3 regions of the Pseudoduganella sp. UC29_106 genome follow, and region 3 is predicted to be linked to each of the others. Evidence: predicted binding sites of a transcription regulator. Region 3 holds the regulator's gene; each other region holds the start of a gene.

Region 1 (10,597 bases), 1.3 Mb from region 3:
GTAATACCCGCATCGGAAAAAGCCAAGGCGCTGGCCGCCGCGCTGGCTCAGATTGAAAAGCAGTTCGGCAAAGGCTCCGTGATGCGCATGGACGCGTCGGCTCCGATCGAGGAAGTGCAGACCGTCTCCACCGGCTCCCTGGGCCTGGACATCGCTCTGGGCGTAGGCGGCCTGCCGCGCGGCCGCGTGGTTGAAATCTACGGTCCGGAATCGTCCCGGCAAGACCACCCTGACCCTGCAGGCCATCGCCGAAATGCAGAAGCTGGGCGGAACCTGCGCCTTCATCGACGCGGAACACGCTCTGGATGTGACCTACGCGCAGAAGCTGGGCGTGAACCTGCACGAGCTGCTGATCTCCCAGCCGGACACCGGCGAACAGGCCCTGGAAATCTGCGATGCGCTGGTGCGCTCCGGTTCCGTCGACCTGATCGTGGTGGACTCGGTCGCGGCGCTGACCCCGAAAGCCGAAATCGAAGGCGATATGGGCGATTCGCTGCCAGGCCTGCAGGCCCGCCTGATGTCCCAGGCACTGCGCAAGCTGACCGGCACCATCAACCGCACCAACACCCTGGTGATCTTCATTAACCAGATCCGCATGAAGATCGGCGTGATGTTCGGCAGCCCGGAAACCACCACCGGCGGTAATGCACTGAAGTTCTACGCCTCCGTGCGCCTGGACATCCGCCGCACCGGCTCCATCAAGTCCGGCGACGAGGTGATCGGCAACGAGACCAAGGTGAAAGTCGTCAAGAACAAGATCGCGCCTCCATTCAAGGAAGCCCACTTCGACATCCTGTATGGCGAAGGCACTTCCCGCGAAGGTGAAATCATCGACCTGGGCGTGGAAGCCAAGATCGTTGAGAAGTCCGGCTCCTGGTACAGCTACGGCGGCGAACGCATCGGCCAGGGCAAGGACAACGCCCGCCTGTTCCTGAAGGAGCGCCCAGCGCTGTCGCGTGAGATCGAGAACAAGGTTCGTGCCGCCCTCGGCGTGCGCGAATTGCCGGCGGTGAACGACAACGGCGAAGAAGCGCCGGCCCCGAAGTTGAAGGCCGTCGAGTAATCACACACGGCGGATCAAAACGATCCGCCCTACGCATTGCGATTTGCAAACGGTGATGCAAACGCCGACAAATATCCGGCATTGCGTCAAATCCAAAATGCGAACATCCAACATCGCGTAGGGCGGATCGTTGATCCGCCGTCTCTGCTATGCCCCGCCCTCAACTCTCCCTCAAGGCCCGTGCGCTGCGGTTGCTGTCCCAGCGCGAGCACAGCCGCCTCGAACTGACGCGCAAGCTCTCAAAATACGCCGAAGAAGGCGACGACCTGAATCCCTGCTCAACTTCCTCGAGCAAAACAAATGGCTGTCCGAAGAGCGCTTCTCGGAAAACCTGGTGCACCGCCGCGCGGCGCGCTATGGCAACAGCCGCATTGTGGCCGAGTTGCAAAGCCACGGCATCGACGGCGAATTGCTGTCCGATGTGAAGGCCAGCCTGAAGGAAGATGAAATCGAGCGCTGCTGCGAAGTGTGGCGCCGCAAATTCGGCGAAGTCGCCACCGACCCCGAAGGCCGCAACAAACAAATGCGTTTCCTGCTCGCGCGCGGCTTCTCCCAGAAAGCCATCCGCGCCGCCATGAAGGGCACTATGCCGGACGAGGACTTTTGAAGCCATTAGGGCTACTCATCCCGGTTGTGCTACACTTTTGCAGTTTTATGCAGCACCGCGGGTGCGGTGGTTGTCCGTAGAAGCTGCGGCGTACATTAGCTGCTTATTAATTTGGCCACAAAAGTGGCATCGGTCTTATGTCCCTGTCAAATCCAGTCTCCCGACGTGTGCTGAGGCATACGCGCGCCATAGACGTCCAAGCGTTTGCGCGCGAAGATGGCCTATGGGATCTTGACGCTCATATAACTGACATCAAATCCATTGATACCATGCTCGCATCGGGACCGCGCAAAAGCGGCGAACCGGTGCACGATCTCTGGCTGCGTATCACTGTCGATAAGCAGCTCACGATCGTCGATGTCGAAGCTGTCTCGGACGCTGTTCCCTATCCCGGCCACTGCAATACCATCGGCCCCGCCTACAAATCCCTTATCGGTCTTAGCCTGATGAAGGGTTTCCGCAACGAAGTGAAGCAACGCCTTGGTGGCGTCCTGGGCTGCACGCATCTGACCGAACTGGCCCAGATCCTGCCCACCGCCGCCATCCAGGCATTCGCGAACGACGTCTGGCCGGTGCGTGAACGCTCCGAGCATCATGAAAAGCCGTTCCAACTCGACAAGTGCCATGCCCTGAAGACCGATGGCATGGCAGTTGCCGAGTTTTACCCACGCTGGTTTGCCCAAAAGGTAGACGCGGCTTAGGTGCTGTCCAAATTAACATTAACCGTATTCATACACACATCAGTATCAGAAGGGAAAAGCCAGCATGAAAATCCATGAGTATCAAGGCAAGAAATCCTCCGAAAGTTTGGAGTGACCGTACCGCGCGGTATTCCGTGCATGTCCGTGGACGAGGCAGTGAAAGCTGCTGAAACCCTGGGCGGTCCGGTGTGGGTCGTTAAGGCACAGATTCATGCTGGTGGCCGCGGCAAGGGCGGCGGCGTGAAAGTAGCGAAATCGCTGGAGCAGGTGAAAGAGTTCTCGAACCAGATCATGGGCATGCAGCTGATCACGCACCAGACCGGTCCGGAAGGCCAGAAGGTACGCCGCCTGCTGATCGAAGAAGGCGCAGACATCAAGAAGGAACTGTACGTTTCCCTGGTGACCGACCGCGTGACCCAGAAAGTTGTGCTGATGGCCTCCTCCGAAGGCGGCATGGACATCGAAGAAGTCGCTGAATCCCACCCGGAAAAGATCCACTCGATCGCTATCGATCCAGCCGTGGGCCTGACCGACGCTGAAGCCGCTGGCATCGCTGCCAAGATCGGCGTACCGGAAGGCTCCATCGCTGACGCGGTGGCCAACCTGAAGGGCCTGTACAAAGCGTACTGGGAAACCGACGCATCCCTGGCCGAAATCAACCCGCTGATCCTGACCGGCTCCGGCAAAGTGATCGCTCTGGACGCCAAGTTCAACTTCGACGCCAACGCCCGTTCCGTCATCCGGAAATCGTGGCCTACCGCGACCTGGACGAAGAAGATCCAGCCGAAGTGGAAGCTTCCAAATTCGACCTGGCCTACATCTCCCTGGACGGCAACATCGGCTGCCTGGTGAACGGCGCCGGCCTGGCCATGGCCACCATGGACACCATCAAGCTGTTCGGCGGCGAACCGGCTAACTTCCTGGACGTAGGCGGCGGCGCCACCACCGAGAAAGTGACCGAAGCCTTCAAGCTGATGCTGAAGAACCCTGGCCTGAAAGCCATTCTGGTCAACATCTTTGGCGGCATCATGCGCTGCGACGTGATCGCCGAAGGCGTGATCGCCGGCGCCAAGGCCGTGTCCCTGTCCGTGCCGCTGGTCGTGCGCATGAAGGGCACCAACGAAGACCTGGGCAAGAAGATGCTGGCCGACTCCGGCCTGCCTATCATCTCCGCTGACACCATGGAAGATGCAGCCAAGGCTGTTGTTGCAGCCGCTGCCGGTAAATAATTGAAGGAATCACAATGTCTATCCTGATCAACAAAGACACTAAAGTCATCACCCAGGGCATCACCGGCAAGACCGGCCAGTTCCACACCCGCATGTGCCGCGACTACGCGAACGGCCGTGAAGCCTTCGTGGCCGGCGTGAACCCGAAGAAAGCCGGCGAAGACTTCGAAGGCATCCCAATCTACGCCTCCGTGAAGGAAGCCAAGTCCGAGACCGGCGCGACCGTGTCCGTGATCTACGTTCCGCCGGCAGGCGCAGCCGCTGCGATCTGGGAAGCTGTTGAAGCCGAACTGGACCTGGCAATCTGCATCACCGAAGGCATCCCTGTCCGCGACATGATGGAAGTCAAGGACCGCATGGCCAAGGCCGGTTCCAAGACCCTGCTGCTGGGCCCGAACTGCCCAGGCCTGATCACCCCGGAAGAAATCAAGATCGGCATCATGCCGGGTCACATTCACCGCAAGGGCCGCATCGGCGTGGTTTCCCGCTCCGGCACCCTGACCTATGAAGCGGTGGCGCAGCTGACCGCCCTGGGCCTGGGCCAGTCTTCGGCAGTTGGTATCGGCGGCGACCCGATCAACGGCCTGAAGCACATCGACGTGATGCGCATGTTCAACGAAGATCCGGACACCGACGCCGTGATCATGATCGGCGAAATCGGCGGTCCTGACGAAGCCAACGCAGCGCGCTGGATCAAGGACAACATGAAGAAGCCGGTGGTAGGCTTCATCGCCGGTGTGACCGCTCCTCCGGGCAAGCGCATGGGCCACGCCGGCGCGCTGATCTCCGGCGGCGCCGACACCGCGCAAGCCAAGCTGGAAATCATGGAAGCCTGCGGCATCACCGTGACCAAGAACCCGTCCGAGATGGCACGCCTGCTGAAGGCAATGCTGTAATCGTTTCGGTATGATGACGGGGAGCTGCGGCTCCCCGTTTTTATTTGTCTGAGAGGATTTGATTGGCCAAGCTGATAATTACCCGCGAAGGCGTCGTCGAGCAGACCGTGCAGCTCTCTAAGGAGCACATGTCGGTTGGCCGCCACCGCCATAACGACATCGTCCTGAACCACCCGGCGGTCAGCGGCGAGCATGGGGTAATCACCACCATCCTGGACGACTCCTTCCTCGAAGACCTGAACAGCACCAACGGTACCTTTGTTAACGGCCACCGCATCGGCAAGCACTTCCTGCAGCATAAGGACGTGATCAAGATGGCCAAGTACCACCTCGAATTCATCCAGGACGGCATTCGGCCGCTGGCGGCCGCTGCCGCCGCAGCCGTCTCGCCCGCGGGCACTGCCGCTCGCTCCGCGCTGCCCGGCGCCGGTGGTTCGTCCGCCCCCGCTGGCGCTGGCGCCGCTCCGGCTGCCGCCGCGCTGCAGGCGTCGTTCGCGCCGGCGCCTGCCGGCCGCATCGAACTGATGAACGGCCCCAATGCCGGCAAATCCCTGACCCTGAGCAAGCCGGCAACCAGCCTCGGCCGCCCCGGCGTCCAGGTCGTCGTCATATCGCGCACCCCCCTCGGCTACACCGCCACCCACGTCGAAGGCGACCTGCAGCCTCTGCTGAACGACAACCCACTGGGCCGTGCGCCCCAAAATTGTCCGAAGGCGACGTGCTCGACCTGGGTGGCACCCGCATGTGTTTCCGTGCGGCATGACAAAAATTGTCAGGTAGCAAGAACTAGCGTGACAAAGTTCGACAGCTGGCTGACAAACTTCGACAGCTCAGCTGACGAAATTTGCCAGTAAACGCCTAAAAACCCATCATTTTGCACAAAAAATAGGCTGGCACGCCGATTGCTCTTACCCAAGTGTCCCAACCCCACACTTAAGTTCTCTTACCAAGGAGCAGCAAAATGAAATCCATGAAAATGATGAAGCAACAAGCTCAAGCCGGCTTCACCCTGATCGAACTGATGATCGTGGTTGCCATTATCGGTATCCTGGCAGCCGTTGCTATCCCTGCCTACTCCGACTACACCGCCAAGGCCAAGATCGCCAACGCTGTCTCGGCTGCTGACTCTCTGAAGACTGCGGTATCCGTTTGCGCTCAGGAAGCTGGTGGCGTTCTGACCGACTGCGACAATGGCGCGAATGGCATCCCTGCTGCTACTGACTTCAAGCCTACCAAAGAAGTTGCCAGCGCCACCGTTGCCGATGGCGCAATCGTACTGACCCTGGCGACCGGCATCTCGACTGCTGCTGACGGCAAGACCATCACCTTTACCCCGACTCTGACTGCTGGCGACAGCACCATGAAGTGGAAGGCAACCACCACCGTGACTGCTGGCACCCCTCTGGAGCAAGCCATCGTCAAGAACAACCCGTAATAGCGTAGCGCAAAACCGAAAACCGGGCTTCGGCCCGGTTTTATTATTTGGTCAGACGATTTTCTGGCGGTCGGCGAGAAGGGCCTCGTAAGTGAGGTTCTGCAGCATGGTGAAGTGGACCGGGTCGAGGCTGGTGAACTGGACGCCGTAGGCAAAGACCTCGTCCTGCCCATTAGGCCCGGCGGCCACGCTCACATTGCGTACCAGCGCCTGCGTGTTGATGCGCACCTGGTGCTGATCCGGCCGGGAAAGCAGGGTGAAGTCCAGGCTGACGGTCTCGGTCTCGCGTGCGAGAGGGACGCTGGATTCGATCAGCGCGCCGGACACGCTGAGGTTCGTAAGGAAGACAGAAGTCTGCGCGCCATCATCGCGCGTCAGCTGCGCCGGAATTTCGACCTTGACGCGCATTGCCGTCCGCAGGGAGGTACCCTGGATATTGGCCGGGAAGGTAACGTGGGCGTACAGCAAGGGACGCTGGAACACGCGTAGCACCACCGCAGAAAACGAGCACACGTTTACGCCCGAAAACACGCGGATAGTCAGCTTGTCGCCTTCGAGCATGGCGATCGGCGCGCCGTTCTCCATCGGGATCTTGACGATCATAAACTCGTCGCGCACCCAGCCGACGACCGAAGAAAAGTGCTGCATGGGGCGCAACGTGCGGTGGGTGAGGAGCTGGATACGCCCGCCCACCTGCAGGTTCATTTGTTCAAATTCGATTTCCTGCGTCTTTGCATCGCTCGCCATGCCTTCTGCGCCTGTGGTTGTTGAGCACTTAACTATTATACATTGTCGCGAAATAAATAGTTCTATGTGGAACTAATTGTCATGGCGACTGTGCAACTTTCAGTGCTGCCAGGTCCATGCCGACCAGGTGATAAGGCTCCGGCTGCTCATTGCCGCAACGTCCAGCCGCGCAGGTGCGCCTGGCGCCGGTGAACCAGCCGCCGTTATCTCGATCAAGCATCTCCGAATCTACCAGATCCAACGTTTGCCTGTAGCGGCGCACCATATCCGGACGGTCGCCAACGGCCAGGAAAGCGCGCATGGCCTCGGCTTGCGGCCACCAATACTTGTTGCGGTCCACCTCGCCATCGGGATAGATGCGCGAATAAATCCCGCCGTCGGACTCGTCATAGCCGGAGGCGACAGCGTATTTCAGCAGCCGTTCGCTGACGTCGGCATATATCGGCGGCAGGCCGCGCTTCTCGGCCGTACGCAGCAGGTGCACCCATTCGAACTGGTGGCCAATATCGATGAAGCCGCCCCGATCGCGCGACTGCAGTGGCTTCCAGTGTTCGTCATACCATTCCGGGATATAGGCGGAGCCGCTGGGCAAACCCACCATCAGCTTGTACAGCACAAAATTGCCGACTTCGCGCGCATCCTGCAGCGCACTGGGATCGCGAGTGGCATCGATCAGCGCGAGCAAGGCCTCGAAGATGTGCATCACGTGGTTCTGCGAATTCAGTCCGCCCTTCGAGGGCGCAAAATCACGGGACGCCGAGATGCGGAAGCCGCCATCCTGGTCGCGCAAATTGTCACGGACATCCTTCCACGCCTCCAGCGCTGCTTTCTTGTAGCGTTCTTCGCCCGTCACCCGGCCCATGTGCGACAGTGCCAGCACCACGAAGGCGTGGCTGTAGGTATTCTTGGATTCGTCCAGCACTTTGCCATCCACGTCCACGCGGCGGTAGAAGCCACCATATTGCGGATCGCTGAAATGCTCCAGCAGGAAATCGGCGCCGCGGCGGGCCGCCTGCTCGTAGCGCTTGTCGTTGGTCGCTTCGTAGCCGGCGATCAGCGCATACACCATGCGGCTGTGCATGGTCAGATCGTTGCCGGCGCCCGGCACCGCCTTCCAGCGCCGGTCAAAGCTCGCCAGCATCAGCCCGGACGGGGTAGGGAGACCGCGACCCAGCGCGACAGGTGGGCGTTCAGATCCTTGCGGTGCCAGTCCGCGTTCACGAACTCGCCATTGTTCTGCTCACAGCCCTGCAGCAGCAATGCCACCGTACAGGGGACCAGCCAACGCAGATTTGTAAGTAGTGGTTTCATGCATAAATGCTAACGCCATGCATGAGTTGTCACAAGAACAATCTGATGTGAGCTGCTGAGGTGTTGTACGATAGCGCCTCCATGTGCACGAACTACCGCCCCACTTCCCGCGACCTGGTTGCCGAGATGATGCAGCTCGACATGCTCGCGCCCGCCGACTGGCCGGAGGAAACGTGGAAAGACTACGCCGCTCCCATCATCCGCCAGAATGGCGATGGGAAGGCGGAATGCATTGTGGCGTCCTACGGCATGGTGCCGCGGCGGCATATCCCGCCCGGCGTAAAGCCCTGGGATACGATGAATGCCCGCAGCGAAACAGTCGGTGAGCTGCGCTCGTTCGCTGGGGCGTGGCGCGCAGGCCAGCTCTGCCTGGTGCCCATGAATCACTTCTACGAGCCGAGCTACGAATCAGGCAAGGCAGTGCGCTGGGGCATCGGCATGGCCGACGAGCGCCCGTTTGCGGTGGCCGGCCTGTGGCGGCGCTGGGTCGAGGAAGACGGCAGCACGTCCTACTCCTTCACCCAGCTCACCATCAACGCCGACGAACACCGCCTGATGAATCGCTTCCACAAGCCGGGCGACGAAAAGCGCTCGCTGGTCATTGTCCCGCCCGAGCACTACGAACACTGGCTGGGCTGCCGCAACCCCGAACACGCCCGCGCCCTCCTCGCGCACTACCCCGCAAAGCGCATGCGCGCCTGGGAAGACCCGCTCGCGCCGCGCAAGAAAGAGGAGTCGCCGCAGCTGGATTTGTGGGCTTAGTCGGCCTTCCAGTCGCCGGACTTGCCGCCAGCCTTTTCAACCACGCGGATATTGTCCATGATCATGCCGCGATCCACGGCCTTGCACATGTCGTAAATCGTGAGCAGGCCGACCTGGACGGCGGTCAGTGCTTCCATTTCCACGCCGGTTTTGCCGTAGGTTTCGACCTGGGCGCGGCAGAGGATGGTGGAGGAGGGCTCGTCGGATTCGAAGTCGACGGTGACGCGGGTCAGTGCCAGGGGATGGCACAGGGGAATGAGGTCGCTGGTGCGCTTGGCGGCCATGATGCCGGCCAGGCGCGCGATGCCGAGCACGTCACCCTTTTTGCGCTTCCCGTTAGAATGATGGCCAGCGTTTCCGGCTGCATACGAATGCTGCCGGCCGCTACGGCGACGCGGTGGGTTTCCGCCTTGGCGCCGACATCGACCATGTGGGCTTGCCCGGAGGCGTCGAAATGCGTAAGTTCTGGGTTCTTGTTGGTCATCGTGTCACTCTGATTGAACAGGTATGATAGCACTGTGAATGCACATCGTTTTCCCCGCCGCCTGCTGGCGGCCCTGCTGTCGTCGCTGCTGATCGCCGCGCCGAACGGACAGGCGCAGTCGTCGTCCTCCACTCCGAACCTGCCCAATCTCGGCGACGCCTCGCGCGAGGATCTGTCGCCCGTGATGGAACGCCGCCTCGGCGAAGAAATCATGCACGACATCAAGCGCAACAAGGATTACCTGGACGATCCGCCCATCACGGAATACATGAACGAGCTGGGCGAGAAGCTGGTCCAGGCCCGGCCGGGCGCGCGAGGGGATGCCAATTACGAGTATTTCTTCTTCGTGGTGCGCGATACGCAGCTGAACGCGTTCGCGCTGCCGGGCGGCAATATCGGCGTGCACTCGGCGCTGCTGCTGGCGGCGCAAACGGAATCCGAACTGGCGTCCGTGCTGTCGCACGAAATCGGCCACGTGGCGCAGCGCCATATCGCCCGCCAGATCGGGGGCGCAGAAGGGGGATGCGCTGATTCCTCTGGCGGCAATGATCCTGGCAGCGCTGGCGGTGAAATCCAGTCCGGGACGCGGCAATGGGCGTGTTCATGGGCGGCCAGGGCCTGGCCATCCAGCGTCAGCTGAATTTCAGCCGCGATGCGGAACGCGAGGCCGACCGCGTCGGCTTCCAGATCATGGGCGAGGCGGGTTACGACACCAGCGGCATGGTGGCCTTCTTCCAACGCATGCAGCAGACCACGCGCAATTACAGCGACATCGTGCCGGCCTGGCTGCTGACCCACCCGCTGACCACCGAACGTATCGCCGATATCCAGGCCCGCGTGCGCGAGCAGCCGTATCGCCAGCGTGTTGATGCCACCGATTTCTACCTTGTCCGCTCGCGCGCCCGCGTGCTGCAGGATGAAAGCGACAAGGGCTTGCTCGAGACGCAGCAATTCTTCCAGATCCAGACCGAGTCGCCGAGCCGCCAGCAGGTTGCGGCGGGGCAGTATGGACTGTCCATGATTGCGATCCGCCGGCATGATTATGCGGCTGCGCAGTCCTGGCTGGACAAGGCGAAGGCCACGCTGGACAAGCCGCCCACTCCCGGGGCCTTCAGCTCGCCCATGCCGCGCGGCCAGTCCGATACCATGCTGGCCTTCCTGTCGCTGGAGATCAAGCTGGCGCAGGAGGATAAGCCCGACGTAATGGCGGCTGCAGTCAAGGAGGGCGCGGCGGCACATGCGCGCTATCCGCTGTCGCGCGGGTTGGTCTGGCAATATGCGGACGCGATGATCAAAGGCGCCAAGTACGATGAGGCCGGCCGCTTCCTGCGCGACCAGCTGCAGATGTACCGCAGCGAACCG
Region 2 (10,597 bases), 2.0 Mb from region 3:
AATGGACGAAATCGGGTTATTCGAAGTAGCGCCGGGGCTGGTAATGCGGGTACCGGTAACCTGTACCGCCTGGATCTTCTCTCCTTCTTGTGCGAAAGCGAGCGTACTCGCGCCCATCAGCAACCCGCCGGATACGACGAGCCTTACGGCGCGTGACAAAGTCTTCTCTTGAATCATTCCTGCCTTCTCCCAGTGTGAACAACAAAAAAAGTCAACTGTTTACAAATGTATCTTTTGTTTTCTTTTGTAACGTGAGGTAACTTAACTTAACTGTGGAGATAAGGAAATATTAGGAGTTGGCAATAAGTGGAAAAACCATCACGCTGTTGTCGCAATGTGACAAAACGATGACGAACGGATCGCATTTGATGCGATCCGGTTCTCGATTCGTCCTGAAACGTAAGGAAAGTCTCAGTCGTCTTTCGCGCCGTCGATGCCTAGTTCGGCAATCTTGCGTGTGATGGTGTTGCGGCCGATGCCGAGGCGAATTGCGGCATCGTTCTTGCGCCCATGCGTGTATTTAAGCGCAGTTCGAATCAAGGCAGACTCAAATTGCCGTCCGAGCACGGCCATGACTTCCTGCTGTCCGCTGGACAACATTCCAGCCGCCTGCAGTTCGAGCAGGCTGAGCCAACCGTCCGGTGAAGCGGGCATGCGCTGTTCCGGTGCAAGCACGACCGTGCCGTGATGCTGGGGCATCACGTGCTCGGCGGCGGCGACGGCCACGCTCGCAGTGCTCGCGAGCGACGGTGTTTCCTGGCCTTGGGTCAGCTCCAGCGGCAAGTCCTTCACTTCCACCGTCTGGCCGGGCGCCATCACGGTGATCCAGTTGCACAGGTTTTCCAGCTGGCGCACATTGCCCGGCAATTCCAGGCCCTGCAGGAAGGCCAGTGTGGCGTCGCTCATGCGCTTGGCTTCCACACCCAGCTGCTTGGCGCTCTGCACCAAAAAGTGGCGCACCAGAATGGGGATGTCTTCGCGGCGCTCCCTCAAACTGGGCAGGCGCAGGCGAATCACGTTCAGGCGGTGATACAAGTCTTCGCGGAACAGGCCGTCGCGTACGCGCTGTTCCAGGTTCTGGTGGGTGGCGGTAATAACGCGCACATTCGCCTTCAGCGGCTGGTGCCCGCCCACGCGATAAAAGTGGCCGTCGGACAGCACACGCAGCAGGCGCGTCTGCAGATCGAAGGGCATGTCGCCGATTTCATCGAGGAAGAGCGTACCGCCCTCGGCCTGCTCGAAACGGCCGCGGCGCGTGGTCTGGGCGCCGGTGAATGCGCCCCGTTCGTGACCGAAGAGCTCCGATTCCAGCAGATCCTTGGGTATCGCCGCCGTATTGATCGCGATGAAAGGCTGTGAAGCGCGCGGGCTGTGCTTGTGCAATGCGCGCGCGACCAGCTCCTTGCCGGTGCCGGATTCGCCCGTGATCAGCACGGTCACGTTCGATTGCGACAGGCGGCCGATGGCGCGGAACACTTCCTGCATCGCGGGCGCCTGGCCCAGGATTTCCGGCGTGTCGGCCGGGCCCGATTCCACGCTGGCTTCGCGCAGGCTTTCATCCAGCGCGCGGCGGATCAGCTCGACAGCCTTGTCGATATCGAAGGGCTTGGCCAGGTATTCGAAAGCGCCGCCCTGGAAGGCCGCAACGGCCGAATCAAGGTCGGAAAAGGCGGTGATGATAATGACCGGCAAGCCCGGGTGGCGTTCCTTGACGATCGAAAGCAGATCCAGGCCGGAATCGCCCGGCATGCGGATGTCGGACACCAGCACTTGCGGTGTCTCGCTGTCGAGTGCGGCGATCGCATCGCGCGCATTGGCAAAACTCCTGGTGGCGAGGTTCTCCCGCGCCAATGCTTTTTCCAGTACCCAGCGGATCGATTCGTCGTCGTCAACTATCCAGATTGGTTTCATGTAGCTGTGATTCTCCGCATATCACGCCCCGGCTTATGGCAGGGGCAACAAAATCCTGAAGTCCGTCATTCCGGGCCGGCTTTCGCACTCGATCACACCGAGGTGCTGCTGTACGAAAGTCTGGGCCAGGGTCAGGCCCAGTCCGCTGCCGCCATCGCGCCCCGAGACCAGGGGGTAGAAGATGCGGTCACGGATGGCCGGCGGAATGCCCGGTCCGTTGTCGATGATATGCAAATCTAATGCCAGGTTGTAACGTACTTTTGCCATTGTTACCTGGCGTGCTACGCGGGTCTTGAAAACAATCTCGGCATCGCCTTTTTCGATGCCGCTGGCCAGGGCCTGGGCCGCATTGTGGGCGATGTTGAGTACGGTCTGGATCAGCTGTTCCTTGTCGCCGCGGAACTCGGGCAAGGACGCGTCGTAATCGCGGTGGATCACCAGGCCGCTGGGGAACTCGGCCAGCATCAGGCTGCGCACGCGCTCCAGTACTTCATGGATGTTGACGTCGCCCACGATATGCGGGCGGCGGTGCGGCGCCAGCAGGCGGTCGACCAGGGTCTGCAAGCGGTCCGCTTCCTTGATGATGACCTGGGTGTATTCGCGCAGCTGGGTCAGGTGCAGCGGTGGCAGCTCCATTTCCAGCAGCTGGGCCGCGCCACGGATGCCGCCCAGCGGGTTCTTGATTTCATGGGCCAGGTTGCGTATCAGCTCCTTGTTGACCTGGCTCTGGTCCAGCAGGCGCTCTTCGCGGTCCTGCTTCATTTGCTGCACAATTTCGCGGAACTCGATCAGCACGGTGTCCGCCGGCTCATCGAGCGCGCTGGCGATCACGTGCACGTGCAGGGGTTCGCGCCCTGCCCGCTCCAGCACCAGCTCCTGGCGCACGTCCGAGAACTTGTGCTCGCGCGCCTGGGCCACGATGTGTTCGAGTTCGGCGGGATTGGTGAACTGGCTGCCCAGCTGCAGGCGCGCCAGCGCCTTCGCCGAACTTTCCAGCAGGTTTTCCGCTGCCGCATTGGCAAAGCTGATATGGCCCTGCCCGTCGACCATGACGACAGCCGAGGCCAACAGGTCGAGGCCGGCGAACGCCGGCGGCCGCGACATGGCGGCGGCCGCGCGCGCGGCGATATTGCTCACGATGCTCATTTGATGGTGGCGAGTTCTCGCTTCAACGCTTCCACATTCTGTTCGGAGCGGGCGATGCTGTCTTTCAGCGTGGCCACGCGGTCCAGGTACTTGGCATAGTTGCGCTCGTCGCCCCGGCGTTCCGGTTCGCCGTTATTGAATTCCTTGCGCAGCTCGGCCAGCTTCTTGGTTTCGGTGTTGAGCTCGTCGTTCAGGATGGCACGGCGGTCCGCATCGCGCGCTTTCTGCTCGGCGCTGTCCACGCGCGGGAAATTGCCCGACGACGCGGATGGCGCTGCCGGCGGCGGACGCAGGCGATTGCCCTCGCGGGGCGGCGCCGGAATCGACGGGTTCGGCAGGTCCAGCGGCTTGCAGTTGGCGCCCTTGCGGGTGTCGGTCAGCTCCTTGTGTCCGCTGGCATCAACGCACAGATAAATTTGCTGCGCCTGTGCCGCGCCACTCAGGGCAATCAGGGCCAGGCCCTGTAGTACGAGAGTGCGAGTGTTCATGCCCCGACTATACAACATCCGAAAAAAAACGCGAGGAAAGCAATGCTGCCTCGCGTTTTTTGTTATTGGCGTATCAAGCACGGCGGATCAATGATCCGCCCTACGCGCCGCAGGAATATTCCGTGTTTCGACGCGCCGCGGGACGGTTCCACATTTCGACGCGCCGCGGAATTATTGCGGCCATTGATACGCCGCGGAATACGCCCTGCGACGTTCGCACGCCGGGAAGCGTAGCGCGGATCATTGATCCGCCGGGTTCCGCCTATTACAGGGAGTAGTACATGTCGAATTCCACCGGATGGGTGGTCATGCGCATGCGGGTCACTTCCTGCATCTTCAGCTCGATGTAAGCATCGATCATGGTGTCGGTGAAGACGCCGCCGCGGGTCAGGAACTCGCGGTCCTTGTTCAGGTGATCCAGGGCTTCTTCCAGGGAAGCGCAGACGGTCGGGATCAGTGCATCTTCTTCCGGCGGCAGGTGGTACAGGTCTTTCGACGCTGCTTCACCCGGGTGGATCTTGTTCTGCACGCCGTCCAGGCCGGCCATCATCAGGGCGGCGAAGCACAGGTACGGGTTGGCCAGCGGGTCCGGGAAGCGGGTTTCGATACGGCGGCCCTTCGGATTTGCCACGTGCGGAATACGGATCGATGCGGAACGGTTACGAGCCGAGTATGCCAGCTTGACCGGAGCTTCGAAGCCAGGAACCAGACGCTTGTAGGAGTTGGTGCCCGGGTTGGTGATCGCGTTCAGCGCCTTGGCGTGCTTGATGATGCCGCCGATGTAGTACAGCGCGAAGTCGGACAGGCCGGCATAGCCGTCGCCTGCGAACAGGTTCTTGCCGTCTTTCCAGATCGACTGGTGCACGTGCATGCCGGAACCGTTGTCGCCAACGATAGGCTTAGGCATGAAGGTAGCGGTCTTGCCGTAGCTGTGGGCCACGTTCCATACCACGTACTTCAGGTTCTGGGTCCAGTCGGCGCGTTCCACCAGGGTGGAGAACTTGGTGCCGATTTCGTTCTGGCCTGCGCCGGCCACTTCGTGGTGGTGCACTTCAACCGGGATGCCCATCGATTCCAGGATCAGGCACATTTCGGAACGCATGTCCTGGAAGGAGTCGACCGGAGGAACCGGGAAGTAGCCGCCCTTGACGGTCGGACGGTGGCCGCTGTTGCCGCCTTCGATATCCTTGTCGGTGGACCAGGAAGCTTCGTCGGAGTCGATCTTGACCATCGCGCCGGACATGTCGATCTTCCACTTCACGGAGTCGAAGATGAAGAATTCTGGCTCAGGGCCGAAGTAGGCGGTGTCGCCCAGGCCGGAGGACTTCAGGTAGGCTTCAGCGCGCTTGGCGATGGAGCGCGGGTCACGGTCGTAGCCCTTGCCGTCCGACGGTTCGATCACGTCGCACTGCATGAACAGAGTGGTCTCTTCCATGAACGGATCGATGTTCGCAGTGTTCGGGTCCGGCAGCAGGATCATGTCCGAAGCTTCAATACCTTTCCAGCCAGCGATCGAAGAGCCGTCGAAAGCGTGACCCGACTCAAACTTGTCGATGTCGAAGTGGGAAACGGGCACGGTTACGTGCTGCTCCTTGCCACGGGTATCGGCGAAACGGAAGTCAACAAACTTGACTTCGTGATCTGCTACCATCTTCAGAACGTCTGCGGCGGTCATTGCCATTGCATATCTCCTAAGTGAAAAAACTGCCGCGCGCTAGGCTGCGGCAAAAGCTGGTGGTACATTAAGCAGAAATCGTGCCAAGTAAATCCCTACGGCTGAGCCAAAGATGTGCGCACCGCCGTGGTGCATACCTTTCATTTTGCACCTGAGTGGTGCGAAATTGCGCGATTAACTGAAAATGCATCATTGCGGTGCATGCCATGATAAAGGAAAACCAACCATGAGTTCCACCTCCGAAATTCTGGAGCGAGCACAGCAGCGCTCGCCCGGCGCTTATGCGGGCGCGGTCACGCCGCAGGAAGCGTTTGCGCTGATCCAGGGCGACCCGCGCGTGAAGCTGGTCGATGTGCGCACCAACGCCGAGCGCGACTGGGTCGGCCGCGTGAATATCCCGCAGGACCAGCATGTGGCTGTGCAGTGGAGCCTGTATCCGGGCGGGACGCCGAATCCGGATTTCGTGGCGCAGCTGACGGCGCAGGCAGACAAGGATGATGTGCTGTTGTTCCTGTGCCGCTCAGGGGTGCGGTCGAGGCACTCGGCCAAGCTGGCGACGGAAAATGGCTATGCGCAGTGCTATGACATCCTGGAGGGGTTTGAGGGGGATAAGGATGCGGAGGGGCACCGCAAGCAGGTGGGCGGGTGGTGCAGGCAGGGGTTGCCTTGGGTGGGGGCTTAAACCCAAGGCAGAAGCTGGTGGCTGGCACGATGTGCCAGCCACCTGGTCGGCGTCCGCGGCGTTGGACAAGTGTCTGGCACTTTAGTGCCGGACACTAGCTCTTCACGGTTTTACAGCGAGTAGCTCAGACGGGCATAAATAGAGCGCCCCGAACGTCCAAACGGCGAGTAGTTACCGAACGGTGCATTACCCGTCGTGTTCAGGTTAGCCGGATAGGCATCCGGATACTGATCGAACAGGTTCTCCGCGCCGACCGCCGCAGTCAGGTTGGACGTGATCTTGTAACGCCCTTCCAGATCCACCAGCGTTTTCGCGCTCAGCACGAAGTCCAGGTTGGCCGTGGTGCCAGGCTGCAGCACGGAGCCGTAGCGGGTGGCGCGCAGGGTGGCGCCCCATGGGCCCAGGGACCATTGGCCGCTGGCGGTGAACTTGGTCTTCGGCGTGCCGCGTTCGAAGGTCAGCACGTTGACGCGGTCAAACAGCACCGGCGCCGGATTCAGTGCCGCCAGCTGGGCGGTAACCGGAGTCTTCGTCACTTCCGTCTTGGTGTAGTTGCCTGCCAGGGTCAGATCGAACTTGCCCGCCTCGCCTGCATTCCACGGATAGTTGCCGACAACGTCCACACCGCGGGTCGTGGTGTTCACGCCGTTGATGAAGAAGCGGCCGCCGCCCACGCCGATGAAGCCCAGGCTGGTCAGGTAATTACGCACATTGGCCTGGGTCAGGTTCTCGGACAGCACGATGCGGTCGCGGATCTTGATCTGGAAGGCGTCGATCGTCAGGCTCGCCTTGCCCAGCTTGCTCACTGCGCCCAGCGAGAAGTTGGTGGACTTTTCCGCATCCAGCGGCTTCGCGCCCAGCGCCACCGCAGCCGCTGCGGTCGGCTTGAAGGTGGTGATGTCGAACGGTACGCCGTTGATGAAGTTGGTCGCGGTCGAGGTGAAGTTCTGCTGCTGCGGCGACGGTGCACGGAAACCGTTCTGCACCGAGCCGCGCAGCGCGAATTCCGGCGCGAAGTTGTAGCGGCCTGCCAGCTTGCCGGACCAGTTGTTGCCGAAGTCCGTATAGTGCTCGCCGCGCACGGCGAAGGAAGCCAGGAACTGCTTGGTCACGTTCGCTTCCAGGTCGGCATACACCGAGTAGGCGCGCCGGCTGGTATCGGATTCGTCCGCTGGACGGAAGCCCGGGAACACCTGCGCGCCGGACGGCGCCGGCGTGCCATTGGCCAGCAGCACGCCGCCATTGCGGTAGGAATCCGGCTCGCCGGCATTCAGCTGATAGCTTTCGTTCCGCGCTTCGGCGCCTACCGCCAGGTTCAGCGGCGAAGCCAGGCCCACTTCGAACTGGCGCACGGCCGACAGGTTGGCGGTGACCTGGTCATAGGCGAAGCCGCCGGCGTTGAACACGGTCTTGCTGGTCGGGCCGAGGGAGCGATTCAGCGTGTTCTCGATGCTGAAGTCCATCTTGTTCTTGCCATACACCAGGGACGCGTCGAAGTCCCACTCGCCCTGCGTCCAGGTCACGCCCAGCGCGGCGCTGTAATCCTTGACGGTCGGCGCGATGATCGGCAGGTAGCCGTTCGGGTAGATGCTGATGATGTTCTGGTCCTGCACCGCACGGCGAAGAAGCCGGCCGAACGCGCGTCGCGGTCCTGGTAGCTCGCCCAGCCATACAGCTTGGCGCCGCCACCCAGGCCGTAGCCGGCGTTGGCAAACACGGTGTTCTGCCTCATCTCAGGCTCGCCATACCAGGCATTGAAGCGGTCGATGGTCTTTTCGCGCGGATCGAACGCGCCGCTCACCAGTGGGTACTGGGCACGGGTGTCCCAGCCACTGCGCTCGGTGTGCTTCTGGTTCTTGTGCTCCAGCGCGAAGGTCAGGAAGCCGTCTTCGCCCAGCTCCAGGCCTTTCCAGACGCTGGCGGTGAAGATGCCGCCGTCGGTGCGCTTGCGCGAGTTGACGAGAGGTATCCCAGGTGGCGCCGGCCGGGCCCGGCACTGGCGAGAATTCGTATTCGGTATCGCGCTTGCCGTAGCTGATGGTGCCTTCGCCGCCCTTGCGGTCGTCGCGCAGGCGCACGTTGACCACGCCGGCGATAGCGTCCGAGCCGTATTGAGCGGAAGCGCCGTCGCGCAGCACTTCAATCGACTTCACCATCGCGGTGGGGATAGTGTTCATGTCGACGGCGGCGGAACCGCGGCCGATGGTGCCGTTCAGATTGACCAGCGAAGAAGTGTGGCGGCGCTTGGAGTTCACCAGCACCAGGGTCTGGTCAGGCGCGAGGCCGCGCAGGGTCGCCGGACGGATGGTGTCCGTGCCGTCAGCCAGGCCAGGACGCGGGAAGTTCAGCGATGGCAGCGCGACGGACAGCGCCTGGGTGATTTCCGGCACGCCGGAATTTTTCAGCGATTCGGCGCTGATCACGTCCACCGGCGCAGCCGTGTCCAGCACGGTGCGGTTGGAAACGCGGGTACCGGTCACGACCACGGTGCCGACGCTCTCTTCAGCCGGCGCGGGCTGGGTTTGCGCTACGGCCATGCCGGTAGCGAACAGCGAGGCAATGCTTACTGCAAGAACTTTTCTTGGTGCGGCAATACTCATGATTAACCCTTTGATGATTTGGTTCTGAAAGGACGATTGCTGTTTTCTATCCCTTGCAGCCTTTCTATTGAAGGCGTCCAAATATCATTGGGCTAAACAATATTCATAGTCAACAAAATTGCGTATGGTTTGGTTAATCTTCCTTTAGAAACAACACTCGAAACAACACTTTAAGTAGTTTCACGTACGTTCTTGATGCGCTGGCGCACGAAATTGATGTGGCTGCGCAAGCCATAAAACTCATCCGCAAACGACAGCGGCACGGACAGATGATTGACCCGCTCCTCGATCTCGTTCAGGCGCTGCAACTGTACCTCGCTGACTTCCTTGCGCCGGTCTTCCGGCGCATCATCCAGCGCCTGCTCCACCGTGCGCAACTGGCCGTACCAGCGGTAGACGCGCGACCGGATGCGCCATACGTACAGCGGCGGCACGATTTTCGACAGCGGCAGGATCAGCGCACCCAGCGTCAATACCAGCACCCACATGCGGTCGAAGAAGGTCGCCATCCAGAAGTTCATATAGCGCTGCAGGAAGGGCGGACCGTCCTTGTAGAACTTCATCGCTTCGCGCGCCACCGGGATTTCCGTATAGCGCGGAGAAGGGAACATGCCCTGCTGCTGAAACCACCCTGCCCCGCCGTGGATTTGCGCCGCCGCCTGCACGTACAGGTCGACCAGGGCCGGATGCAGGTCTTCCCGCGCCACCAGCGTCGCAGTCGGCGCGATCAGTTGGTAATCGCGCGACGGCAGGTCGCGGCCCAGGTCCACGATGCCGCGCGGGAGGATGACGTGGGTCAGGAATGGCAGGCGGCGCGTATAGGCCTCGGCCTGCGTGAAGTCGAACAGCCTGATGCCCGGCGTTTGCAGCAGCATCTGGATCAGGGGATCGTCCGGCGCGGCGGCGAATACCAGGCCGTCGATACGGCCTTCCAGCAATTCCACCGTGGCGGGCGTGTTTTCCAGGGTGCCGGCCTGCAGGTCGCCGACGGCGATGCCGTTCACGTCCAGCACCTGGCGGAACAGGCGCGGCACGCCGCTGCCTTCGGGGCCCAGGTTGATCTTCAGGCCTTTCAGTTGCGTCAGGTGGGAGATCTTCTTCACGTCGCGCGTGAACAGCCAGACCGGCTCGGTGAACAGGCTGCCCAGCGACATCAGGCCGCGCCGTTCCGCTTCCACTTCGTTGGTGGAACCGCTCTGGACGAAGGCGATGTCGATCGCGCCCTGGTTCAGGCGCTGCAGGTTGTCAGCCGACCCTTGCGAGCGTTTCAGCTCGACGGCAATGCCGTCCTTGCCCAGGGCGGCCTGGTAGCGCTTGCCGATGTTTTCGTAGGCGCTGTTTTCCTGGCCCGTGCCCAGCGTGACATGGCGCGGCGGATAGGGGTCGATGATCAGGTAGGCGGCGACCAGGGCGACGGCAATGCCGATGACGGTTGGCGTGGCGGTCGCGAACAGATCGCGCAGCGAGAAGCGCGTGAACGCAAGAATGCGGGACATGGTTTGACGGACGGGTTTCATGGGACGGTAGCTACCATCCCAAACCGTTAAAAGCTGGTGGCAGGCACTAAAGTGCCAGCCACCTGTTCGAAGTCCGTGGCCCCAAGCAGGTGGCTGGCACTTTAGTGCCTGCCACCAGGGTTTGATGTGGGTTTAAGGAGCGCCGCAGGCGCGCAACGGCGCGGCGGGCGCCGCAGCTGGGATAGCGCCAGCAACAGCAGCGGTCAGCACCGGCTGCACCGGCGGCGTCTTCGGCGGCGCCCCCGGCTCGATCAGCGGCATCAGCGAAGGCGCCAGCACCGTCAGCAGCTGCACAGGCAACGCCGAAGTGAAGTCATAGTTCTTCGAATCCGGGCCGTGCACATAAGCCGTCATGCTGCCGAAGAAGCGCTCGCCGATATTGAAGACGAAGGTCGCCGAACGGTTCACATAGCGCGACTCGATCAGGCGGCCGCCCGCTGCGTAGACATCGAAGCGCTGGTCGCCGGTACCGGTCTTGCCGCCCACAGGAATGATGCTGCCGTCGGCGCTGACGAAGGCCTGTTTCGCGCGCTTGGCCGTGCCGTCGGACACCACTTCGCGGATCGCATCGGCCACCA
Region 3 (10,597 bases):
TCAAGCGCGAGGACATGCAGGACGTCTTTAGCTTCAAGGTACGCGGCGCTTACAACAAGATGGCGAATCTGAGCGACGCGCAATTGAAGCGCGGCGTCATTTGCGCCTCCGCCGGCAACCACGCTCAAGGCGTCGCCCTCTCGGCTGCAAAGCTGGGCTGCCGCGCGCTGATCGTGATGCCGACCACCACCCCGCCGCTGAAGATCGAGTCGGTGCGCGCACGCGGCGGCTCCAGCGTGGAAATCGTGCCTGCACGGCGATTCCTACACGGACGCCTACAACCACGCGCTGCTGCTGGAAAAAGAGCAGAAACTGACCTTCGTCCACCCCTTCGACGATCCGGACGTGATCGCCGGCCAGGGCACGATCGCGATGGAAATCCTGCGCCAGCATTCCGGCCCGATCCACGCCATCTTCGTGGCCATCGGCGGCGGCGGCCTGATTGCCGGCGTGGCGGCCTACGTCAAGCAGCTGCGCCCGGACATCAAGGTGATCGGCGTGCAGACCATGGATTCCGATGCGATGGCGCGCAGCCTGAAAGCGGGCGAACGCATAACCTTGCCGGACGTGGGCCTGTTCTCCGACGGTACTGCCGTGCGCCTGGTAGGCCAGGAAACCTTCCGCCTCGCGCAGCAGTTCGTGGACGAGATCATCATCGTCGACACGGACGCGATCTGCGCGGCCATCAAGGATGTGTTCACCGATACGCGCTCGATCCTGGAGCCTGCCGGTGCGCTCGCGATTGCCGGCGCCAAGGCTTATATCGAACGCGCGGAGCTTTCCAAGAACCCGGTCAAGCATGAAACGCTGGTCACCATTGCCTGCGGTGCGAACATGAACTTCGACCGCCTGCGCTTCGTGGCTGAACGCGCGGAGCTGGGCGAGTCGCGCGAGGCGGTGTTCGCGGTGTCGATGCCGGAGCAGCGCGGTTCCTTCAAGCGTTTCTGCAGCCTGATCGGCCCGCGCAATGTGACCGAGTTCAACTACCGTATAAGCGATGAGGCGACCGCGCACGTGTTCGTGGGCGTGCAGATCAGCGACCGCGGCGAATCCGGCTCGGTGGCGCGGCGCTTCGAAGAAAATGGCTTCGATACGCTGGACCTGACGCACGATGAACTGGCGAAGTCCCACCTGCGCCACCTGGTCGGCGGCAAGAGCGCGCTGGCGAAGGATGAATTGCTGTACCGCTTCGAGTTCCCCGAGCGTCCGGGCGCGCTGATGCGCTTCCTCGATTCGATGGCGCCGAACTGGAATATCTCGCTGTGCCACTACCGCTCGCAAGGCGGCGACGTGGGACGTATCCTGATCGGCTTGCAGGTGCCGCCGGATGAGATGGACGAGTTCGCACGCTTCCTGGCAACGCTGGGCTATCGTTATTGGGATGAGTCGCAGAATCCGGTGTACAAGCTGTTCCTGTAAACCGGGAAGTGCTGGTGCCTGCCACGATGTGGCAGGCACCCGTTACGCGCCGCCGGCCAAGGTGTCTGCCACATCGTGGCAGACACCAGCATTTGGGTTTGGTTTACCATGTCGGTCTTAAGTAACAATCAAATGCACCCATGTCCACCAATTCCCCCGACCAATCCCCTCTCGGCAAGACTTCCTCGTACCGCACCGAGTACGCCCCCGAGCTGCTGTTCCCTATTCCGCGCCAGGCCAAGCGCGATGAGCTGGGGCTGGCGGGCACGCTGCCCTTCTACGGCGTGGACATCTGGAACGCCTACGAACTTTCCTGGCTGAATATGCGCGGCAAGCCGCAGGTGGCGGTGGCGCGCATCACGGTGCCGGCGGCGTCGCCGAACATCATCGAATCGAAGTCCTTCAAGCTTTACCTGAACTCCTTCAACCAGACGCGGCTCGCGGGTCCGGATGCGCTGAAGATGCTGCTGGAGCAGGACCTGTCCGCTGCGGCGGGCGCCAACGTGCATGTGGTGATCACGATGCAGGAAGATTTCGCCAAGCTGCAAATGGGTGAACTCGATGGGCAGTTGCTGGACCGCCTCGATATCGAAGTGGATAACTACTCGCCCAAGCCCGATATCCTGAAAGCGAATTTCGATGAGCAACCAGTGGAAGAAATCCTGGTATCCCACCTTCTCAAATCAAATTGCCTGGTCACCGGACAGCCGGATTGGGGCAGCGTGCAAATCACGTATGCGGGTCCGCAAATCGACCAGGAAAGCCTGCTGAAATATCTCATCGGTTTCCGCGAACATAATGAATTTCACGAGCAGTGCGTGGAACGTATCTTTACGGACATATTGCGCCAATGCAAGCCTCAACATTTAACGGTGTACGCACGCTACACCCGTCGAGGCGGTCTTGATATTAATCCGTGGCGCACCAACTTTAGTGGTGCAAGCAAGCCGTCAAATTTACGCAACGCCCGACAGTAATTTGGCGGAATCTGTCTTACAATGAATCAATAACTGTTGCGGCAATTCCTCAGCAATTGCCGCCTCAAGTCCCGCTCAAAAAACGGCGAAACCGCGCCACAACAAGGCAAAACATGGTGTTTGCCTTGCATGACCGATTTCAAGTGTCACGGCTGAGAAAGAAGCCTATAATTCGCTCGCAGTCAGCAGAAACTATGTCGCGTTATGAATAACCTGAGCAAAATCCTGTCGCTCGAGAACGTACAACTGGACCTAGAAGTGTCCAGCAAAAAACGTGCTTTTGAGCAAGCAGGTCTGATCTTCGAGAACAACTGCGGCATCGCCCGTTCCACTGTGTCCGACAACCTGTTCGCGCGCGAGCGCCTCGGTTCGACCGGCCTCGGCCACGGCGTCGCAGTGCCCCACGGTCGCATTAAAGGCTCGAAAAGCCTGAAGTCGCCGCTGGCCGCTTTCGTGCGCCTGTCCGAGCCGATTCCTTTCGAATCGCCGGATGGCAAGCCCGTCAATCTCTTGTTCTTCCTGCTGATCCCGGATCATGTAACGCAGCAGCACCTGGAAATCCTGTCCGAGATCGCTGAGATGTTCTCGGATGATGCTTTCCGTACGGCACTTTCCACCGACCCCGATCCGGCTTCCGTGTACAGCCGCATTGTCAACTGGCAGCCAAGCCTTCAGGCGGCCGGTTAAGTTTAAGTTAAACTAGGGGCTTCGACATCACCTTCAGGCAGGCCCATGCTGCAAACCCCTCTGACGATTCAACGCTTATACGACGATAATCGGGAGACGTTGCAGCTGGGATGGTTCGCCGGCTTTCCCGGCGGCGAGCGCCTGATTTCGGGCGACGTGGCATCCGCGGCCGACCAGGTCGGCCACCTGAACACCATCCACCCAGGCCGTATCCAGGTCTTCGGGCACCAGGAAATCAATTACTACCAGCGCCTGAAGTCGCTGACGCGCGCCCATGTGATCGGTGAGCTGATTGCGGGCGGACCGCCGGCGCTGATCATCGCGCAGGGCCTGGAAACGCCGCCGGACATCCTCGCAATCTGCGACGAGAAAAACATCCCGCTGTTCTCCACGCCGTTGCCTGCGGCACAGGTGATCGACTTCCTGCGCGTCTATCTGTCCAAAAAGCTGGCGCAGCGCGTGATCATGCACGGCGTGTTCATGGACGTGCTGGGCGTGGGCGTGCTGATTACCGGCGATTCCGGCCTGGGCAAGTCCGAACTTGGCCTGGAACTGATTTCGCGTTCCCACGGCCTGGTGGCGGATGATGCGGTGGAGTTCTCGCGCATCGCGCCGAACATGATCGAGGGCCGCTGCCCTCCCCTGCTGCAAAACCTGCTCGAAGTGCGCGGCCTGGGCCTGCTGGACATCAAGGCCATCTTCGGCGAGACGGCAGTGCGCCGCAAGATGCGCCTGAAGCTGATCGTGCATCTGGTGCGGCGCTCGGCGTTGGAAGAGGAAGTGGAGCGCCTGCCTTTCCAGTTCCCGACCGAGGACGTACTTGGCCTGCCGGTCCGCAAGGTCGTGATCCCGGTGGCGGCCGGCCGCAACATCGCGGTTCTGTTGGAAGCCGCGGTGCGCAACACCATCCTGCAACTGCGCGGCATCGATACCCTCCAGGAGTTCATGGAGCGCCAGCGCCAGGCAATGAGCGGAGACTGATATGCGCATCGTTCTGATTACAGGCATCTCCGGTTCCGGCAAATCCGTGGCGCTGAACGTGCTGGAGGACATCGGCTACTATTGCGTCGACAACCTGCCGCCGGCGCTGCTGCCAAATCTCGTTTCCACGCTGTCCGACGAAGGCGCTGACGCGCTGGCCGTGGCGGTCGATGCGCGCAGCGCGGCTTCGCTGGCCAGCCTGCCGGCCGAGTTCCGCAAGCTGAAGGAAGAAGGTCATGATGTGAAGATCATGTACCTGACGGCCAGCACGCATTCGCTGGTGGCGCGCTTTTCCGAGACACGCCGCAGCCATCCTTTGTCGCACGAGCTGCATCCTGGACAGAATCCGGCCGGGCGGCGTACGCTCATTGAGTGCATTGCGGAGGAGCGCGAGCGCTTGTCCGCCATCCAGCAGCTGGGGCATGTGATCGATACGTCGGAACTGAGCGCGAACAAGCTGCGGGCGCTGATCAAAGATCTGGTGCTGAGCGAGAATGCGCCGTTGACGCTGTTCTTCGAGTCGTTTGCGTTCAAGATGGGCGTGCCGCTGGATGCGGACTTCATGTTCGATGTGCGCGCAATTCCCAATCCTTATTACGACCTGGCGCTGCGTCCTTTGACGGGACGCGATGAGCCGGTGATTGCTTTCCTCGATGCGCAGCCCAGCGCGGAGGAGATGTTCAACGATATCCGCGGCTTCGTTGAGAAGTGGCTGCCGGCGTTCAAGAAGGATAACCGGAGCTATCTGACTGTGGCTATCGGCTGCACCGGGGGACAGCACCGCTCCGTCTACATGGCAGAGCGCCTGGCGCGGCATTTTCACGATACGGAGAACGTCGTTCTACGGCACCGCGAGCAGTCGTAGCCGTGCACGCACGGCGGATCAAACGATCCGCCCTACGCCGGGCAGCAGATCATCGTCTCATGTGATTTGACGCAACGCGTAGGGCGGATCATTGATCCGCCGTGTCGAGGCCGTCGGCGGCGTTAAACGCCGAGGCGGAGCTGCCAGTAGCTCACGTCAAGCCAAGAACCGAACTTGAACCCGACCTCGCGGAAGCTGCCGACTGGCTCGAACCCCATCTTCTGGTGCAGGGCCATGCTGGCCTCGTTTGGCTGCGCCACGCCGCCGATCACCAGGTGGATGCCGCACTGGGTCAGCAGTTCGAGCAAACGGGCGTAAAGCCTTCGCGCATGGCCGTTGCCGATAGCGCAGGGCTTGAGGTAAATGGAACTCTCCACCGAACGCCGGTAAGCCGAGCGCTCCTTCCATTTGGTCGCATAGGCATAGCCGAGAATCTCGTCGCGGTCTTCCAGCACCAGCCAGGGCAGGCCGGCTGTGATCACATGATCGATCCGGCGCGCAATTTCGGCGCTGGTGACTTCGATCTCTTCAAAGGTGATGGTGGAATGCGTGACGTAATGGTTGTAGATGCCTGCGATGGCTGCTGCATCGGCCGGGTGGGCTGCGCGTATCGTGGTCATGTCCGCTTCGATAAAAGTTAATGACCACGATGAATGAGCAAGTAGCGCGCCAGAGAATAGCGGCGTCCGCCGCACCATAGCGGTGCGATCAGCCCAGCCAGTGCACCACTTCGATCGTATGCTGGTCAGGATCGGTGATCATGGTGCCGTAGTAACGTTCGTTGATGTCGGGACGCAGGCCCGGCTGGCGCAAGGTCCGAGCGCCCAGTTCGGTGGCGCGGGCATGGAAGGCTTGCGCGGCTTCCGCCGACGGCGCGGCAAACGCAATGTGCGCGCGATGGCCGGGTAAAGGGCTGTCATCCTGCGCGGGATAGATGGCGAAACCCCAGTGGCCGTCGGCGCCGAAGATGGCCTGGGTACCGTCCTGATGCTGCACGGTGTAGCCGAGCGGGGCGAGGCAGGCAGTGTAGAAGTCCAGCGCACGCTGCAGGTCGCGGGTGCCGATGGATACGTGGTCGATCATCATGCTTCTCCTTGTGTGGGAGAGCACATCTTACGGACGGGCCGTGGAACGATTTCGCAATTTAAAGGCAGCGAATGGGAAATTTTCTCACAGCGTGAGCTTGGTCTCGAACTTCGAGCAATTCATGGCGAACAGGCTCTTCACGTTGATCACGTTGTTATTCGACGTGAACACGCGCCGCGTGAACTCGTGATAAGCCTCCATCGAAGCCGCCGTCACGATCAGCATGAAGTCGAATTCGCCCGCCACCTCGTAGCAGGACATCACATCCGACTCCCGCCGCATCTGCGCCTCGAACTGCTGCAGGATGGCGCTGTTCTGGTGGTCCAGCTCCACGGACACGAACACCGTCAGCGGACGCCCCGCCTGCACGCGGTCCACCAGCGCCACATCCTTCAGCAGCACGCCGGACGCGCGCAACTGTGCGATGCGGCGCTGGCAGGTCGCCACCGACGAATGCACGCGCTCCGCGATCTCGCGCAAGGGGGTAGCCGCGTCGTCCTGCAGGATGTTGAGGATGGCGCGGTCGATGCGGTCCAGCTCCTTCATGCGAGGAGGCGCAGCGGGTGGGCGTAGTCCGGCCAGCAGGGTTCGAAGAAGTGCTCCACCATTGCGGGCGTGACGCCATCCAGCGTGGGCGGATTCCAGCGTGGGGCATTGTCCTTGTCGATGACCAGGGCGCGTACGCCTTCCAGGATTTCGCCATGCTCGAAGTTGCGGCGCACCAGGTTGCGCTCCATCCGCAGGCAGTCGGCCACGTCCAGCGACGCGCCGCGGCGCAGCAGTTCGTGGGTGACGCACATCATCAGCGGCGAGCGCTGCTCCATGGCGTTCAGCGACTTCTTCGCGAACGGGTCGGCATCGGTGCGCAGCGAGTCCATGATGGCGTCCACGCTGCCGGCCGAGAAGTGGCGGTCGATCAGGGCGCGCTGAGCTTCCAGCTCGCCGGCACCGGCCAGCTCGCGCATCGGCGCTGCGAAGGCGGCAATTTCGGCGGGCAGCGCAGCGGCGGGGGACGCGTCGATCAGCGCGCCCAGCGTACGCCATTCGGCTTCCGGCACGAAATGGTCGGCCAGGCCGAGATAGAGCGCGTCGGCGGCGCCCACGGTCAGGCCGGTCAGGCCCAGCCACATGCCCAGGCTGCCCGGCGCATGGGACAGGAAATGGCTGCCGCCCACGTCCGGGAACAAGCCGATATTGACTTCCGGCATCGCCAACTTCGTACGGCCGCTGACAATGCGCACGCCGCAGCCCGGCCCGCCCTGCGAGATGCCCATGCCGCCTCCCATCACCACCCCATCCATCAGGGCAATATACGGTTTGTTGTAGAAATGAATTAAATGATTTAGCCCGTATTCCTCGGTGAAGAAATCCTCAAGCAGCGCGCTGTTGCCCTGGGCGAGCTGTGGCCCACTTCATGGAAGAAACGGATATCACCGCCCGCGCACAAGGCTTTGCCGCTGCTGCTGCGGATCACCACCGCCGCCACGGACGCATCGCCGCGCCAGGCCAGCAGCGCACGCGTGATGGCGCGCACCATGTCGAGGGAGAGGGAGTTGAGTGCCTTGGGGCGGTCGAGGGTGATGAAGCCGGTGCTGTTGCTGATGTGGGTGATGACGTATTCGCTCATTGTTCTCAGGGTGAGGTTGCAAAAAGGGCGCCAGATGCGCCCTTTGTTGATGAGTCCCGCGTGTCCTTTACATAGCGGTGACTGGTGCTTCGTAAGTGTCCGGCAGATGCTTGATCGCTTCGTGGTTATGGTTCTGCACGCGGTCCTTGTGCTTCATGACCTGGCGATCCAGTTTGTCGATCAGCGTATCGATGGCGGCATAAAGGTCTTGCGAAAGGCTCTCCACATACACAGTCTTACCCGACATGCGCAGATTAATCTCTGCTTTTTGACGTTTTTCTTTCTCGGTGAGGTTATCTACAGTCAGGATGACAGCAATATCAATCACTTGATCGAAATGGCGTTTAATCCGCTCCAGCTTGTTCTGCACGTACTCGCGAATCGCTGGGGTCACTTCGACATGATGTCCACTGATGGTGAGATTCATACACACTCCTAAAGATGATGTCGCTTACAAGTTCATACATGCTTGTAGCATGCAGCGGAACCGTGCACTACAAAGACTTGCGGAGACTTACTGGTGGGATCTTCAATGCTTCTCGGTACTTGGCAACAGTACGTCGCGCTATGACCATGCCCTGTTCTCCCAGCATGTCCGCAATCTTACTGTCGGATAAAGGATTTTTCGGGTCTTCTGCTCCTGTCAATTGCACGATCAGCGCACGGATCGCAGTCGATGAGGCTTCACCCCCAGCTTCAGTCGCGACGTGGCTTCCAAAGAAATATTTCAACTCAAACATGCCATGCGGGGTGAGCATGTATTTTTGAGTTGTTACCCGAGAAATAGTGCTCTCGTGTAGTCCCAGTGTATCAGCTATTTCACGCAACACAAGGGGTCTCATGGCCACTGCGCCATGACTGAAAAAGTTCTTTTGTCTTTCTACTATCGCCTGCGAAACGCGCAGGATTGTGTCGAAGCGCTGGCGCATATTCTTGATCAGCCACTTGGCTTCCTGCAGCTGGGCGCTCATCTGGGATTCGCCCTTGCCCTGCTTGAGCAGGCTCGCGTACAAGGCATTCACGCGCAGGCGCGGCATGACGTCGTTGTTCAGGCTGACCTGCCAGCCATTGCGGCTCTTCTTCACGATCACGTCCGGCACGACATAGTCTGACACGTCTGACGCAAATTCAGCGCCCGGATGGGGATTGCACTGGCGAATCACCGCCTGCGCTTCGCGCAAGTCTTCATCGTCGCAGTCCAGCGCCTTCTTCAGCTTGTTGAACTCGCGCTGGGCAAACCAGGTCAGATGCTTCTCGACAATGCACAGCGCCATGCGGCGCGTGACCATGGGCACATTGGGCAGGCGCTTGATCTGCAGCGCCAGGCATTCGGACGCATTGCGCGCGCCCACGCCGACCGGGTCGAAGTTCTGCAGCAGCAACAGGGCCGTGCGCAACTCTTCCAGTTCGACTTCCAGCTCTTCCGGCAGGCGCGCATGGATCTCTTCCAGCGGTTCTTCCAGGTAGCCGTTCTCGTCCAGCGCATCGATGATGATTTCCATCAGCGCGCGGTCGCGCGCTTCCGCCACGGTCACGCGCATCTGCTCCAGCAGGTGCTCGCGCAGCGTGCAGTGGTTCGCTTCCAATTGCGGGCGGCTGTCCTCGTCGTCCGGCGACTTGTTGCGGCCGGAATCGCTCCAGTCGCTATCGCCTATGTCGCCGCCCTCGCCTTCGCCGCCTTCACCGCCTTCATAGCTGTCGGCTTCGGCGCTGGGCGCGGATTCGCCCTCGCCTTGCGGCGCGGACTCTTGTGGTGCTTCGGCAGAGCCATTGCCCTGGTTGATGGCGCCGTCCGCCAGCAGGCGCACCGAATGATCGAGCGGATCATCCAGGCGTTCCAGCAGCGGGTTGTCGCTCAGCAGCTGCTCCAACTCCTGGTGCAGCTCGAGCGTCGAGAGCTGCAACAGGCGGATGGATTGCTGCAGCTGCGGTGTGAGCGCCAGGTGTTGCGAGGTTCGCAGTTGCAGTGACTGTTTCATGGCCTTGCTTACATGCGGAAGTGTTCGCCGAGATACACGCGGCGGACAGACTCGTCGGCAATAATATCGTCCGGGCGGCCCGAAGCCAGCACCGAACCCTGGTTGATGATGTAGGCGCGATCGCAGATACCGAGCGTCTCACGCACATTGTGGTCGGTAATCAGCACACCGATATTGCGCTCCTTCAGGAAACGTACGATACGCTGGATTTCGATCACGGCAATCGGGTCCACGCCCGCGAACGGCTCGTCCAGCAGCACGAAGCGGGGGTTGGTGGCGAGGGCGCGCGCAATTTCCACGCGGCGGCGTTCACCGCCGGACAGCGACAGCGCCTGGTTCTCGCGCAGCTTTTCGATCTGCAGGTCGGCCAGCAGGGCTTCCAGGCGCTCGTCGATCTGCGCCTTGGTCATCGGCTTGCCGTCCACGTTCTGAATCTCCAGCACGGCGCGGATATTCTCTTCCACGGTCAGCTTGCGGAACACCGAAGCTTCCTGCGGCAGGTAGGACAGGCCCAGGGTGGCGCGCTTGTGGATGGGCAGCATGGACACGTCCACGCCGCCGATATCGATGGTGCCTGCGTCGGACGCGACCAGGCCCACGATCATGTAGAAGGACGTTGTCTTGCCCGCGCCGTTCGGCCCCAGCAGGCCTACCACTTCGCCGCAATCCACCTGCAGCGACACGTCATGCACCACCTGGCGCTTGCCGTAGGTCTTTTGCAGGCCCTTGACGACCAGGGTGCTTTCGCAAGTCGAAACCGCCATGCTTATTTCCCTGCCGCTGGCGTTGGGTTGGTCGTGGCCGGCGGCGTTGCCGGTGGAGCGGTGCGCGTCGGCTGGATCACCATCGTGCCGCGGCCGCCGCCCTGTTTTACTCTCGCCGGTGGAAGTGTTCTTCACGCTGAAGAATTCCTTGCGGCTGTCATAGGAGATGAATTCGCCTTCGACTTCGTCGCTCGGCTTGGCGCCTTCCAGGC

The links. Region 3 encodes sigma-54, which starts transcription at its own class of promoters, with help from an activator protein. Its sites were predicted from a motif close to TGGCANGNAANCTGCTTT; they were not measured.
Positions count from the first base shown of each region.
Region 1: ACHMW6_RS01955 (pilin) is a predicted target of sigma-54. The motif match lies at 5,388-5,405, and genes of this name have one in related genera.
Region 2: glnA (type I glutamate--ammonia ligase) is a predicted target of sigma-54. The motif match lies at 5,289-5,306, and genes of this name have one in related genera.

Region 1 covers NZ_CP171977.1:319,897-330,493, forward strand. Annotated here, with positions in the region: partial or broken gene recA (recombinase RecA) at 4-1,063, shown strand; partial or broken gene recX (recombination regulator RecX) at 1,213-1,670, shown strand; gene ACHMW6_RS01935 (DUF2889 domain-containing protein) at 1,808-2,371, shown strand; partial or broken gene sucC (ADP-forming succinate--CoA ligase subunit beta) at 2,436-3,600, shown strand; gene sucD (succinate--CoA ligase subunit alpha) at 3,615-4,496, shown strand; gene ACHMW6_RS01950 (FHA domain-containing protein) at 4,559-5,350, shown strand; gene ACHMW6_RS01955 (pilin) at 5,458-5,931, shown strand; gene ACHMW6_RS01960 (flagellar brake protein) at 5,983-6,678, opposite strand; gene ACHMW6_RS01965 (AGE family epimerase/isomerase) at 6,758-7,819, opposite strand; gene ACHMW6_RS01970 (hypothetical protein) at 7,819-7,989, opposite strand; gene ACHMW6_RS01975 (SOS response-associated peptidase) at 8,071-8,751, shown strand; partial or broken gene moaC (cyclic pyranopterin monophosphate synthase MoaC) at 8,748-9,235, opposite strand; gene ACHMW6_RS01985 (M48 family metalloprotease) at 9,270-9,875, shown strand; gene ACHMW6_RS01990 (M48 family metallopeptidase) at 9,827-10,597, shown strand, end outside.
Region 2 covers NZ_CP171977.1:1,023,833-1,034,429, reverse strand. Annotated here, with positions in the region: gene ACHMW6_RS05535 (TonB-dependent receptor plug domain-containing protein) at 1-177, opposite strand, end outside; gene ntrC (nitrogen regulation protein NR(I)) at 412-1,911, opposite strand; gene glnL (nitrogen regulation protein NR(II)) at 1,945-3,057, opposite strand; gene ACHMW6_RS05520 (DUF4124 domain-containing protein) at 3,054-3,545, opposite strand; gene glnA (type I glutamate--ammonia ligase) at 3,811-5,226, opposite strand; gene ACHMW6_RS05510 (rhodanese-like domain-containing protein) at 5,447-5,902, shown strand; gene ACHMW6_RS05505 (TonB-dependent receptor domain-containing protein) at 6,013-7,515, opposite strand; gene ACHMW6_RS05500 (TonB-dependent receptor plug domain-containing protein) at 7,636-8,502, opposite strand; gene ACHMW6_RS05495 (TAXI family TRAP transporter solute-binding subunit) at 8,673-9,998, opposite strand; partial or broken gene ACHMW6_RS05490 (transglycosylase domain-containing protein) at 10,152-10,597, opposite strand, start outside.
Region 3 covers NZ_CP171977.1:6,361,127-6,371,723, forward strand. Annotated here, with positions in the region: partial or broken gene ilvA (threonine ammonia-lyase, biosynthetic) at 1-1,419, shown strand, start outside; gene queF (NADPH-dependent 7-cyano-7-deazaguanine reductase QueF) at 1,560-2,396, shown strand; gene ACHMW6_RS31680 (PTS sugar transporter subunit IIA) at 2,601-3,083, shown strand; gene hprK (HPr(Ser) kinase/phosphatase) at 3,129-4,064, shown strand; gene rapZ (RNase adapter RapZ) at 4,066-4,929, shown strand; gene ACHMW6_RS31695 (arsinothricin resistance N-acetyltransferase ArsN1 family B) at 5,052-5,549, opposite strand; gene ACHMW6_RS31700 (VOC family protein) at 5,638-6,015, opposite strand; gene ACHMW6_RS31705 (Lrp/AsnC family transcriptional regulator) at 6,100-6,561, opposite strand; partial or broken gene ACHMW6_RS31710 (enoyl-CoA hydratase/isomerase family protein) at 6,558-7,642, opposite strand; gene hpf (ribosome hibernation-promoting factor, HPF/YfiA family) at 7,710-8,069, opposite strand; gene ACHMW6_RS31720 (RNA polymerase factor sigma-54) at 8,137-9,621, opposite strand; gene lptB (LPS export ABC transporter ATP-binding protein) at 9,630-10,385, opposite strand; partial or broken gene lptA (lipopolysaccharide transport periplasmic protein LptA) at 10,557-10,597, opposite strand, start outside.